Regions from separate parts of the Hahella sp. NS-SX17 genome, predicted to be linked through region 2. Evidence: riboswitches for the same ligand, from Rfam matches in the RefSeq annotation. Region 2 holds a riboswitch; each other region holds the start of a gene.
What was found. Region 2 has a riboswitch for cobalamin ahead of AC2IBB_RS01295 (ribonucleoside-diphosphate reductase subunit alpha). Riboswitches for the same ligand answer to the same signal wherever they lie in the genome.

Region 1 (4,301 bases), 1.0 Mb from region 2:
GCATGTGGTGGGGTTCATCGTCCATCTTCACCAAAATGCCGGCATCTTTGAAACGATTGATGTCGCTGCCCAGATCAAAGGTCTTGTCATTGTCCGTGATGATGCGAATTTTTAGCCCCCTTTCATGGGCGTTAATAATTTCGTCCGCGATTTTGTCATCGGAAATGGTGAATACGCAGATTTTCAAACTGCTTCGAGCATTGCGTATGCGTTCTATGATTGCGCGACGGCATTGCTCCCCTGGGCTGAAATAGGCCCGCGTTAAATTGCTCTCCTCCTCGCCAGAGTCCAAAGCCTTGATCACCCGCTCCAGCCATTTCAGCGCCCTGAGCGCACCATCGCCGCCATTGACGATCAACGGACGGGTCAACTCAAAGGCGCGATTACGCATAAAACGCACCTGATCCGGCTGTAAAGTCTCAAGCATCGCCAGCAACGCCTGTTTCTCAGCATTATCGAACTTTTCATCCGTGAGGGTTTGTTGGAGGAAAAAAGTCAGTTGATCCAGTTTCACTTGCTGATAACCTCATCAGGTTTGTAAATATGAGCTTGGCTCGTTCTAGCCGGCGCTTTTGGGCGTTAAAATCGCAAAGATTGCATAAATCTAACTAATATATCCAGCATGTTAAGGGCTGGCTCCATAGTAATGAGTATTCTTTATAGAACTTAAGAAAAAGGAGGATGAGTTAAATGCCCTCAAAGTCTCAGAGCTCGGATGACTAATTTCTATCTCTCTCCTGTATACTTGCTCGCTAAATATGAATTGATGACTTGTTATTCAGGATTTCCTATGGCGATTAAACGCGTATCTTCTTGGCTATTGGTGGTGGGGTTGAGCTTGGGCGCTTTGGCCGGTTGTTCTCCAGAGGTGGGGAGCAAGGATTGGTGTGAGGATATGGCGACCAAGCCGAAGGGCGACTGGACGGCCAATGAGGCGACGGATTACGCCAAACACTGTCTGTTCCGCTCAGACAGCTAAGCGAACAGCCCCACGCCTAAACTTTGGGATAAGTGGACCAGTTTTACATTTTGATAGTTATCAACAGGTTGTCGTCACCTTGGAGCCTGTTGTTTTCGTGAGGCGCTTTGTGCGCCTTGACTTTGCCGGGGCGGCCATTTAGCTTACGCCCCCATTGCATCAGGTGTCCTGAGAACATTCGTTCAAGGGATGAAACGGGAAGTCGGTTTAAGCCCGACGCTGCCCCCGCAACGGTAAATGAGTCAAACGACAACCCCCTGTCACTGCGGATTCGCGGGAAGACGTTGTCGCCGGTTACGCCACTCATGAGCCCGGAGACCGGCCTGACGCCTGCTTATCGCGTGGCATAGCGGAGGGCTTTGCCGGGACTCGTCTGACTCGACTCCTTTCCCTCTTTGCTTGTATCCGCTGCGCAACAATTGCATTCACTGGCGCTATTCTTTCGGAACATTATGAGGCTTGTAACCCTTTTGCTTTTAGTTGGCTCACAACTGACCGGCGTTCGCGCGGAAGAGTTGGAGCCTGTTGTCGTCGAAGCCAAGGCTCCATCTGCGGATGAGATTGACGCCGAGTATCAAACTGGCTTCGTGAAGGTGATCAAGCGCGAGCAATTTGACTCGAAAGTTGCGACCGTCGCAGACGTGCTGAAGAATGAAACCGGCGTTCAAGTGCGCCAGAGCGGCGGACTGGGGTCATACTCCGCCGTTTATCTGCGTGGCTCCACCAGTAAGCAGGTGAACGTTTATCTTGATGGCGTATTGTTAAACGACGCGACTGGCGGTTCGGTGGACTTGAGCCAGATATTGCTTAACGGCATTGAGCAGATTGAAATTTATAAGGGCGCGACGCCGATTCAGCTGGGCTACTCAGGCGTCGGCGGCGCCATTAATATCAAGTCCCTTCGCTTCAGCAAACCCCTCAGACAATTGAGCCTTGGGTATGGTTCATTCAACAGTCGCAAAGGGGCGCTCACATTCGCCGACGGCGTTGGCGAAACCAACTACCTCGCGTCCCTTGATTACCTCGGCAGTGATAACGACTTCGAGATGCTGAACAACAATCAGACCGAATTTAATCCCTACGATGACCGCGTAGAACGTCGTCGCAATGCGGAATTCAGTCATTTCAACGGCATGCTGACGGCGGAGCGCAGCCTGTCGGATCGCACGGATCTGCAACTGATGGCGCAACACTTCAATAAAGATCAGCATCTGCCTGACATCGCCAATCTGGAGAGCACGCGAACCAGCCTGGATACTGACTTCACACGTCTGCAGAGCAAACTCAGCTTCGCCAGGAATACGCAGGAGAATTATTCGGGACGCGTTTTCTGGTCCACCCAGGAAGAGCGTTATGATGACAGTCAAAGCCGGGTCGGCCTGGGCGTACAGAGAACAGAAGCTACCACAGAGGTTGTCGGCGCTGAGCTGTATGGCTCCTACTCAATAGGGTTGCATTTATTGTCCGCAATGGTGGAAGCGCGCCGGGAAACATACCAAGAAGAGGACCTGACCGGACGTAGCCAAAAGCAGGATTTTGAGCGCATGACCTACTTGTTAGGTATTCAGGACGAGTGGGCGGATGAAGATGATATCTGGCTGGTGCGTCTGAGCGCGCGCCAGTATTTCCTGGACGATGAAACCCCGGCCGCATCCATGAGCGGTCGCGCGGAGGTGGCCTCCGATACAGCTCAGTACCATTCTTTGCAGGCGGGCGTTCGTTATCGTCTGACAGATTGGCTGTCACTTAAGACTAATGCATCCCGAGACGTACGATTTCCCCAGTTAGCGGAAAAGTTCGGCGACAGAGGTTTCTTCATTGGCAATAGTGACTTAAAACCGGAAACCGCGTTGAACGGCGACGTTGGCTTCGAAGTGGGTCTGGATAGCGTCACCGTCTCTGCCGCCTATTTCTATCGGGATTTAAAAGATGCTATCGTCCCCTCTTACGACTCAAGGGGAGTCGGCCGCTTTGAGAATGTTGGCAAAGCAAGGGTTAGCGGAGTGGAAGTGGACGCCATGTATCAACCTGTTCCCGCCTGGACGTTTATCGCCAGAAGCACCGCCCAGGATACGGAAAACCTGTCAAACGCACGTGACCTGCACGGCAAGCAACTGGCGGGCGCCTACACCTATTCCCATTTTTTATCCACTGCTTGGAGTATCGGCCGTATCACCACATCTGTTGAATATCATCACGAATCAGGCGCGTATTACGACAGCGCTCAGGAAACGGAAGTGGAAGATCAGAACATTGTCAATGTGGTGGGGCGCTGGTCAGATGGCGAGACCACTGTCGAAGTCAGCGCACATAATGTGACCGATGAGGTTGTTGAAGCCTTTAATGGTTTTCCCTCTCCAGGACGTCATTTCTTTGTGTCTTTACAACATTTATTTTAGTTTTTGTTTAATAGCTAAGAGGACGTGGGCATGCAACAGAGTATTGGAACAGTATTGAGATGGACGGGGTTAACCCTGACGCTTGCGACAATAGTTGGTTGCGGCGGTGGTGAAGGCGGTAATGGTGGAACGACACCGAATTCGGATTGGGTCGCGGTTATCGCCGGTGTGGCGAATGACTATTCATCAAGTGAAGTTTCGATTGCATCTGCTGAAGCGCCATACGATGTTGTAGAAGGGTATGCTGGCTCCAACAAGTCAGATATGTCTGTGGCGGCCTATGGAGACAGTTTTTACCGTATCGGAAGATTTAACCAGGATAATATTTCTAAATACAGCTATGACAGTCCAGGCGTGTCTGACTGGCAGTTCACCACCAATGACGATGGCGAGTCGCTGAGCAACCCTTATGACATAATCTTTGTCAGCGATACAAAGGCGTACGTTTTGAGGTACGGCGATTCGTCAATTTGGGTAGTGAACCCCTCTGTAGCATTAAGCGATGAAGATCTTTTCAAAACAGGTGAGATAGACCTGAGCAGCTACGATGATGATGGCGTTCCAGAGATGTCAGCGGGGTTGATATACGATGGCAAGCTGTATGTCGTCATGCAGAACATGGACGCTGACTTCGCGCCGGGAACGGCTTATCTGGCGGTAATTAATGTCGCCACTAATGAAGAAATAAATATCTCCGGCGGCGCCCAGAAAGGCTTGGCTCTGAACATCAAAAACCCTCATACCATCATAGAGCAGGACGGCTCGCTGTTTATCGCAGGCCTTGGACGGTACGACGACACTTTTTCAAGTCCTGCCCGACCTGCTGAGTACACGGGAGGCATCGAGGTCGTAAATCCAAGCACCTATGACCACTATGTGTTCATCGACGATGGCAATGATGTCAGTCATCCGTACGGCTTGAT
Region 2 (4,301 bases):
TCAGGGTGCTGACGCCTGCGACGAGTTTGGTTTTGAAGGAAGTCAGCGCCGCGGCGTACGCGACGTTGAGTCGCTCGAACTGATACGCCAACTCCTGCTCCAGCGCGCCAGTTTTCAGGGCGATCAACAGATCCAGGTAGTCCGGTTGTGAGAGCTTGTCTTCCAGGCTGGCGCTGGAACAGAGCTGCAGCGCTTCACGTAAGGACGTTTCCGTATCCATACCGGAGCGGTTAAGCAGGTAGGCGTTGGCGAGCCAGATATAACGCAGATGGGCTTTGGCGATGGAGGACAAGCCTGGGAGGCGTTGTATGAAGTCCGGCATGGGCCTCAATCGTCGAATACAACCGACCGTCTTGAATCCAATCCAAAATAGCGGAGTCAAACCGATCAAGACGAAGATCCAGACCGACTGAAACGCCTCCAGGCCGGATATCAGCGCTATCGTAAATGCTGGCAGCTCCATGTTCATTTCACTGTGGAACGCCTGAAATCCAGGCAACACCTTGATGAGCAGGACGCTGAAAATAAAGATGGCGATCATTAACAGAACAAAGACGTAGCCAAGCAGACTTTGCAATCCGTCCCAGACGCCCCGCCAGGAGACTTCCATAGCCTGAGAGTGGCTGATGTAGTGTTCCAGAAAGCCGGGTAGCGAGCCGCCTTTGGCGCGCACAATGGCGGCGAGGCGACTTATGTCGTAGTAGGGACTGTCCTGATAAGGCGTCGCATGTAAGCTGACGTCACCCTGCAATACTTTTTTCAGTTGCTCAACCTGAGGTTGCGCGTGAGCCGGCAGGAGAGGCTTCAGTCGGGCCAGCGCCTGCTCCAGAGAAAGCCCCTGCTGAATCTGATGGTTCAAGTGCCGCAATAACTGGCTCAGATTTGAGTTTGGCGAAGAAATAAGGATCACGGTTTAACCTCTACAGATATAAGGGAGTTGCTCCGGAGGCAGCGAGCTTTTGTCGTCGCCGTAGATTTTGCGTGGACCCGAGTGGGCTGACGCGCATGTCCATCCCAGAGTGCGTAATGCGCCATCGGGATTGCTGACAACCGGTCGAAAGCTGATGGTCCTTGGCGCTTCTCCTGCGCGAGGGGAAAGGGTGAAGTGCAAGGCGCCGTCTGTATCCAGTTCAATATGCTGGAAATAAGTCGGCTCGACATTACTCAAAGCGTGAAGCCCTTCTCTGTCCGGCCAGACGCCGGAGTAAGCGTACGTTTCCGCTATGTCCAATCTGGTCCCTTCCAGCAAGCCAAAGGCCTCGGTCAGGCGGGATTTGATGATCCCGTTACGTCCGGCGTCCAATGCAAACGTCAAAGCGCTGCAAACAACGGCGATGCAGGTGAGTATCTCCAGCCAACGAAAGCTTCCGGCAGTCTGAAAAGATGGTTTTAAAGCGAGGGGCGCGCCGCCAGGTCGCGGCGGCGGGCTGGTTTCGAGTACAGGAACGCCAGCGTTCGACTGGGTTGGAACAGCTATGAACTGCTGGTTGATCCAGCGCGCCCGCCAGTTCAAATAGGTCAGGAAGAAGAAGGAGGGCAGGATAAATAAAGGATTCAATACCTGTGCGAGCGTAGCGGCGGTTATCGCCACCGCAAGATAGAGCGCGCTGGTCCATGGGCCAAGCAAAGGGTCAGAGCGACCCGCCAAGGAGGAACTGCGTGCGAGATTGCCAACCAGCGACGGAATAAAAAAGTAAAAGAATAATCCTCGCAGCGGCGGCCAGATGGGGTCTCCTGATATGAGCCGATACTTGCGCCAGTTCATGTAATGCCAGAACAGCTCATACGCGCTCAGCGTTACCACATACAAAAGACAGTGCAGCCACATAGGCGGCGCAAAATAAGGCGTCAGTGTTTCTTTGAAAAAGCGGCGGCGTTCAGGCAAAGCCAGTCCTTAATGCGAAGCAGAAAATTATTAGCAGTTTAGCTGATTTGCGTCCTGAACTACTTTTGATTCAGGTAATTACCCGTTTATTTTCTTGGGATGACAATGAGGTTGGGCAAACTTCGCCTGCAAGGCAACCTTGATAATCGTGGATATGTTAATGTGGCCGTTAGGAATATCAGTGCGGTTTAGCTGTATTGACTGCGTCGGTTTACTGTTTAGAATAGCCGCCTTTTGAGAATTTCCATGGATTTGAATCTAGTCATCGGCGTCTTGATTGAGAGCGCCTGCCTGTTCGTTGCGGCTAAGATACTAAAAGTCTCGCTGGCGTTTATTGAAGCGTTCTTGATCGTTCTTACGGCGGCATTGATTGTGTACTTTGTCTATGGTCTTCCTGGTTTTCTTCTCGCGATTGGGTTTTATTTGGTGGCGTTGAAGCTAATCACCAAAGCGGATGCTTATTCAGAGATTTTTATTCTCACGCTCATAGGATTAGGCGTCCAGGCGCTACTGAAAAAGTTTTTATTCGCCGTCGTTTTAGCCTGATTCTCTCCAATGCGGCGATGGCCGTGTAGCATCTCCTTTCCTCTATATCTAGTATTTACTTTTAATAGTTAAAACAATATATTGTGCCTCAGCTATGGTTCACGCCTGTTCACAGGTTGTGCTAAGAGGGAATCCGGTGAGAATCCGGTACTGACGCGCAGCGGTGTGGGGGAACGAAGGCGACGGGGGCGAAAACGCCCACGCACTGTCCGAAAAAGGATGGGAAGCGGTCGCCGTAGGTTCGCAAAAAACGTGTAAACGCCCCCGAGTCCGAAGACCTGCCATGCTGAAGTTATTCATGCCTTCGCGACTCAGGGTAATGATAAAGCGCCGCTTTGTGCGAGGCGATTTTCGTCCTGTCTGCGCGTCGCTTTATGTCCCGGTTCGTGGAGGTTTGGCCAGAACACGCGATAGAGGACAATTCCATGACCGGCAGTTTTTCGTCCCCCAGCGAGGCGCGCGCCTCCAGCTCCCCATCTGTTTCATCCGAGTCACACACTCATAACGCCCTGCTGCAGGTGATCAAACGCACCGGTCAGGCTGCGCCGTTTGACGACCGCAAAATCGCTATGGCGGTGACCAAGGCGTTTTTGGCGGTGGAAGGACAATCCGCGTCCGGCTCGCCCCGTGTGCGGGATTCCGTAGAAAAACTGGTTAAAGATATCGTCGCGCGTCTGCGTCGCCGCAGTCCTGAAGGCGGTTCGGTGCACATCGAGGAAATCCAGGACCTGGTGGAATTGGGCCTGATGCGCGGCGGTTTCCAGAAAGTGGCCCGCGCCTATGTGCTGTATCGTGAAGAACACGCCCGTCAGCGCGCGCCGGCGCCAAGCGAACAGGCGGGGGAGGCGCATCCCGATATTAATGTGAAGTTCGCCGACGGGACGGAAGCGCCGTTGAACATGGGGCGTCTGCGCACGGTGATTGGCGACGCCTGTGCGGATCTGGACGGCGTCAGCGAGGAAAAAGTCCTGCAGGGCGCATTGAAAAACCTGTACAACGGCGTCAAGCATAAAGACGTCAACGCTGCACTGGTCATGGCGGCGCGTCCTCTGATCGAAGAAGAACCCAACTATTCCTATGTTTGCGCCCGTTTGTTATTGGACGGTCTGCGCGAAGAGTCTCTGAGCTATCTGAATATTGCGGCGTCCGCGACCGAGGGCGAGATGGCGGAACTTTATCCGACTGCTTTCCGCGCTATCGTTGAACGCTGCATAGAGCATGAATTGTTGTCGCCAGAACTGCTGAAATTCGATCTGGAGCGCCTGGGCGCCGCGCTCAAGCCGGAACGGGATCGTCAATTTACTTACCTGGGGCTTCAGACCCTTTACGACCGCTACTTCATCCACTGGCGCGAGACCCGCCTGGAATTGCCGCAGGCGTTTTTCATGCGCGTTGCCATGGGATTGTCGGTGCAGGAAGATGATCCCAACGCCCGCGCGATTGAGTTCTACAACCTGTTGTCCTCTTTTGATTACATGTGCTCTACGCCGACGCTGTTCAACGCGGGGACCAATCGTCCGCAGTTGTCTTCCTGCTACCTGACGACGGTGCCGGATGACCTGGAGGGAATTTACGGCGCGATCAAGGACAATGCCCTGCTGTCCAAATGGGCGGGCGGTCTGGGTAATGACTGGACGCCGGTGCGTTCTCTGGGCTCCCACATTAAAGGCACCAATGGTAAGTCCCAGGGCGTGGTGCCGTTCCTGAAAGTCGTCAACGACACGGCGGTGGCGGTAAATCAGGGCGGCAAACGTAAAGGCGCGGTATGCGCTTATCTGGAGTCCTGGCACCTGGATATCGAAGAGTTCCTGGAACTGCGCAAAAACACCGGCGATGAACGCCGACGCACCCATGACATGAACTCCGCCAA
Region 3 (4,301 bases), 450 kb from region 2:
GCCAGCAAATGTCCGCGCGCACGCCTTCTACGCCAGCAGCGAGGCATTGGCTGGCGATGTCCCGTTGTATGTCCGTCGGGCAGAGAACCTGTGGTAATTGTTCGCGGGCGGCGGTGATGCGGGTTTGCAGCTCTTGCTGCGCTTCGCGCCATTGCGCCTGAAACGCGCCGCGATCCTGTTCGAAATCCAGACGACGCTCCACGATAGCCGTGCGCTGCTCAACGTCATAGGTTTCATCCAGGGTGACGGCGAGACCGAAACGGTCCTGTAACTGCGGGCGCAGCTCGCCTTCATCCGGGTTCATGGTGCCGATCAGGATAAACTGCGCCGGATGGCTGTGACTGAGGCCGTCCCGCTCGACAAAGTTCACGCCTGAGGCCGCCGTATCAAGCAGGGCGTCCACCAAGGGATCGGGCAGCAGATTGACTTCATCAATATAAAGCACGCCGCCGTGAGCTTTGGCCAACAGGCCGGGATTAAACTGCACGCGTCGTTCGCCCATGGCCTGTTGCAGATCGATGCTGCCGATCAGACGTTCTTCAGACGCGCCCAGAGGCAGGGTGACGAACTTGTCCGCCGCCTCGGGCAATAAATCCGCCAGTCCCCGCGCCAGCGTCGATTTGGCGGAGCCGCGGGGGCCGCTGATCAATACGCCGCCCAGATGGGGATTGATGGCGGCGAGCAGCAACGCGGTTTTTAGCGGTTGCTGGCCGACAACCGCGGTGAAAGGATAGGCGGCGAGGGCAGGCTGGGCGGCGGCGTCCATTGACTCAGCGCGCCTGCAGGGCGGCGTCCTGACTGCTCCAACGGCGCAGGAACCAGGCGCAGGCCAGCCCGACGATCACCCAGAACAGCGCGTTGGTCAGGGTGGCGGCGGTGACGAATTGATGATGCAGCATCTCTAGCGCTTGCAGAGCCTGTGGGTTGGAGGCGGCGAATTCCGGCGCATTGGTGTGCGGGGCGCCGACCAGATGGGGAATAATCAGCAAAGGCAGTCCACCCAGCTTTTTCCATCCCGGCGCGAACGCCAGCAAGGCGAAACCAATCGCGGTGACCAGGGCGGTGGCGATCCACCACAGCTGGCGGTTTTCCAGCGCGGCGGCCTGCATGCCGGGAATCTCCGGCGGCAGGCCCAAGGCGGGGGCGACAAAAAATACGCCATAGCCCGCCAGCCCCCACACTAATCCCGCGCCCCAGCCTGCGCCGCCTTTGCCACAGAGTCTGGCGGCGTACATACAGGCCAGCATCAGCGCACTGAAGCCAATCCCGGCGAGCACATTGGAGAGCAGGGTGTACAGCGTGCGCTCCACGCCGTCTTCCGGGGCCCAGGCGTCTTCGTCATGGTGATGGCCGCCGGCTTCAGCGCCGCCGTGGTCGTGTTCATGGGAGTGATGGGCGTCCGCCGCAGCATGCTGGAGATCTTCCTCTACGATGGGTTCAGGCTCCTCGCCGCCTTCGTAGGTTTCCGCCTCCAGAATGATGCTGGTGACCTGGGAGTGTTGTACGGCGCTCAGCAGCCCGCCGGCCAACAGGCCAACCAGCAGCGACGCCAGAATAATACGCTGAAACAACATGTCTCTTCCTCATGCGATGCGGTGTAACGTCGCCGTTCGCGCCCTAAAGCCTGTGGGGCATTGACGCGGACGATCGGACCTCTGGCCCTGAATGAGCCTGTGAAATCAGTATTTTCAGTGACAGGGGAAAGCGAACGCGTGCCGGGCGTCGTGAGCGGCGTTGTGAGCCGCATCCATGGACAGAAAGCCCACTGCGAACAGAATCAGTCCGCCGAAGCACATAGCGCCGATAAGTTGCAGCGCGGCATTGTTGGAAGCCAGCAATGGAAGAGAGAGATTTTTAGTTTGCATGATCTGCGCACCTACCCGTACGGACAGCAGTGAATAAAAACAAGGCCGGTCTCCGGGCTTACGAAAGGTCGGAACGAGTCCGACACAACATTTGCGCCTTCCCATGTCACAACAAATGACATAGTGGCGTAGGCAAATTACTTTCGATTACCGTTGCGGGGGCAGCACTGGATTGGCGTAACGCGCACCAGATTTCCCGATTATCTCGCGATCGAGCACCTTGGTCAGCGGGATATGCTATGGGCTCTTTGCGGGGCAAGTCAACAAGTTAGCGGGTTGCAAAGCGCGTGGACCATGGTGAGAATAGGCCGCCTCATCATGAGCCTGGCGCATACTGATCAATGGATACATTGCTGATTCTTGTCCTCGCCCTGACTTTCGACGCCCTGTTGGGAGAACCGCGCCGGCTGCATCCTTTGGTGGGTTTCGGGCGTTACGCTGGTTGGGTGGAAGGGTCGATTCGCATCGCCGATTTCTCTCCGCCAACGCTGCGCGCGCTGGGCGCGGCGGCGGTGACGGCGTCGATACTGCCCTGGGTCGCGCTCGCCTGGCTGGCGAACGAGTGGAGCGAGTCTTCCGCCTGGGGACAGATTATCTTTTCCGCTTTCGTGCTTTATCTCGCCATCGGCTGGCGCAGTTTGCTGGAGCATGTGCGTCAGGTCGCCGCGCCATTGCGCCGGCATGACCTGGAGGCCGCGCGGCGCAGTGTGTCGATGATCGTCAGCCGCGACACGGCGGAGCTGGGGGAGGAGGAGATCGCCGCCGCCGCCACGGAATCCGCTCTGGAGAATGGCTCCGACGCTATTTTCGCCGCCATCTTCTGGTTCCTGCTCGCAGGCGTTCCTGGCGTGGTGATGTATCGCCTCAGCAATACCCTGGATGCGATGTGGGGTTATAAAAACACGCGTTATGTCTATTTCGGCTGGGCGGCGGCGCGGCTGGATGATGTTCTCAATTGGGTTCCCGCCCGTCTGACGGCGTTCAGTTACGCCTGTTGCGGCGCGCTGGACAGCGCCCTGCGATGCTGGCGCGCCCAGGGCGGACACTGGAAAAGCCCTAATGCGGGACCGGTGATGGCGGCGGGCGCGGGCGCGCTGCGGGTGCGACTCGGCGGCGCGGCGACCTATCACGGCAGTCTGCAGTATCGTCCTTCACTGGGCTGCGGCGACGCCGCCTCGGCGCAATCCATCGAACGCGCCTGCGCGCTCATCAACCGCGCTTTGGTTTTGTGGACGGCGACGGTCGCGATAGGAGCGTGCGGGCTGTGGTTGTGGGGAGCGGTTTGAATGAGCGGGAGCGATTTCGATAGTGGGGCTGGCCAGGCGGAAGAACAGGTTCCCGTGCATGGCGGCGATCTGGAAAAGTACAGTCAGCGCTACGGTATTGCCCCTGATGACTGGCTGGATCTGTCCACTGGCGTCAGTCCCTTTCCCTATCCGCTGACAAGCATTCCGGCTGAGGTGTTTCGGCGTCTGCCTTATCCCGACCCGGCGTTGCAACAGGCGGCCTGCTCCTATTACGGGACGGATTCCCTGCTTGCAATTCCCGGCTCGCAATGGGCGATTCAACATTTGCCCGCCTGCTGCGCTCCAGGCGTGGCGGCGCTGCCGGATATCGGTTATCGCGAACATGAGCATCACTGGCGTCGCCAGGGCTTCAAAATTATTCATTACCCTGCGGGTGATCTGGCGGGCGCGGCGGCGCGACTGGCGCAGACAGAAAACTTGCGCGCCCTGGTGGCGATTAATCCGAATAACCCCGCCGCCCGTAGGACGCCATTGGCGGCGCTGCGTGAGTTGGCGTGGCGCCTGCAATCCACGGGCGCATTGATGGTGGTGGATGAAGCCTTCGCCGATGCGGAGACAGAGTCCAGCCTGCTGGACGAGACCCTGCCGGAGAACGTTGTGGTGTTGCGCTCATTCGGCAAATTTTTCGGTTGGCCGGGAGTGCGTTTGGGATTTGTGGCGGCCGCGCCCTACTGGCTAGCGGCGTTGCAGCGCCAGCTTGGTCCCTGGACGGTGAACAGCGCCGCGCAATATGTGGCGTCCCGGGCGTTGCGCGATGAAGCCTGGATTACCTCCATGCGTGAAAAGCTGTCCCTGGTGAGCCGCGATCTGCAGACGCTTATTCTGGCGCAGCCGGTATTCAAGGAAGCGCTGGAGTGCCGGCGCACGCCGCTGTTTGTGTCCGTGTTGGCGCCGACAGCGCAGGCTGAGCGAATTTTCGAACGTTGCGCACAGCGGGGCGTGTTGATTCGCCTGTGGCGGGTGAATGCGGAGCTGGCGTACTTACGGTTTGGACTTTTTGATTTGGAGGACGCCGGTCTCGCAGGGAGACTGACCGCCGCCCTCGCTGACAGATAAGGCGACTCATGACGGACAGCGGCTATTCACCAGAAGAAAAACAGGCGGTGTATCGCGCGATTTACGAACGACG

Region 1: it holds a riboswitch for cobalamin, as region 2 does, so the genes downstream of both, AC2IBB_RS05785 (TonB-dependent receptor plug domain-containing protein) here and AC2IBB_RS01295 (ribonucleoside-diphosphate reductase subunit alpha) in region 2, are expected to answer to the same signal.
Region 3: it holds a riboswitch for cobalamin, as region 2 does, so the genes downstream of both, AC2IBB_RS32225 (CbtB domain-containing protein) here and AC2IBB_RS01295 (ribonucleoside-diphosphate reductase subunit alpha) in region 2, are expected to answer to the same signal.

The regions. Positions count from the first base shown of each region.
Region 1 covers NZ_CM170632.1:1,269,165-1,273,465, forward strand. The annotation lists gene AC2IBB_RS05775 (phospholipase D-like domain-containing protein) at 1-514, opposite strand, end outside; gene AC2IBB_RS05780 (DUF3012 domain-containing protein) at 791-979, shown strand; cobalamin riboswitch at 1,124-1,320, shown strand; gene AC2IBB_RS05785 (TonB-dependent receptor plug domain-containing protein) at 1,432-3,378, shown strand; gene AC2IBB_RS05790 (NHL repeat-containing protein) at 3,409-4,301, shown strand, end outside.
Region 2 covers NZ_CM170632.1:270,013-274,313, reverse strand. The annotation lists gene AC2IBB_RS01310 (type II secretion system F family protein) at 1-910, opposite strand, end outside; gene AC2IBB_RS01305 (pilin) at 914-1,885, opposite strand; gene AC2IBB_RS01300 (hypothetical protein) at 2,132-2,431, shown strand; cobalamin riboswitch at 2,510-2,731, shown strand; gene AC2IBB_RS01295 (ribonucleoside-diphosphate reductase subunit alpha) at 2,857-4,301, shown strand, end outside.
Region 3 covers NZ_CM170632.1:7,151,110-7,155,410, reverse strand. The annotation lists gene AC2IBB_RS32235 (ATP-binding protein) at 1-766, opposite strand, end outside; gene AC2IBB_RS32230 (CbtA family protein) at 771-1,574, opposite strand; gene AC2IBB_RS32225 (CbtB domain-containing protein) at 1,689-1,865, opposite strand; cobalamin riboswitch at 1,892-2,103, opposite strand; gene cbiB (adenosylcobinamide-phosphate synthase CbiB) at 2,207-3,151, shown strand; gene cobD (threonine-phosphate decarboxylase CobD) at 3,152-4,228, shown strand; gene bluB (5,6-dimethylbenzimidazole synthase) at 4,237-4,301, shown strand, end outside.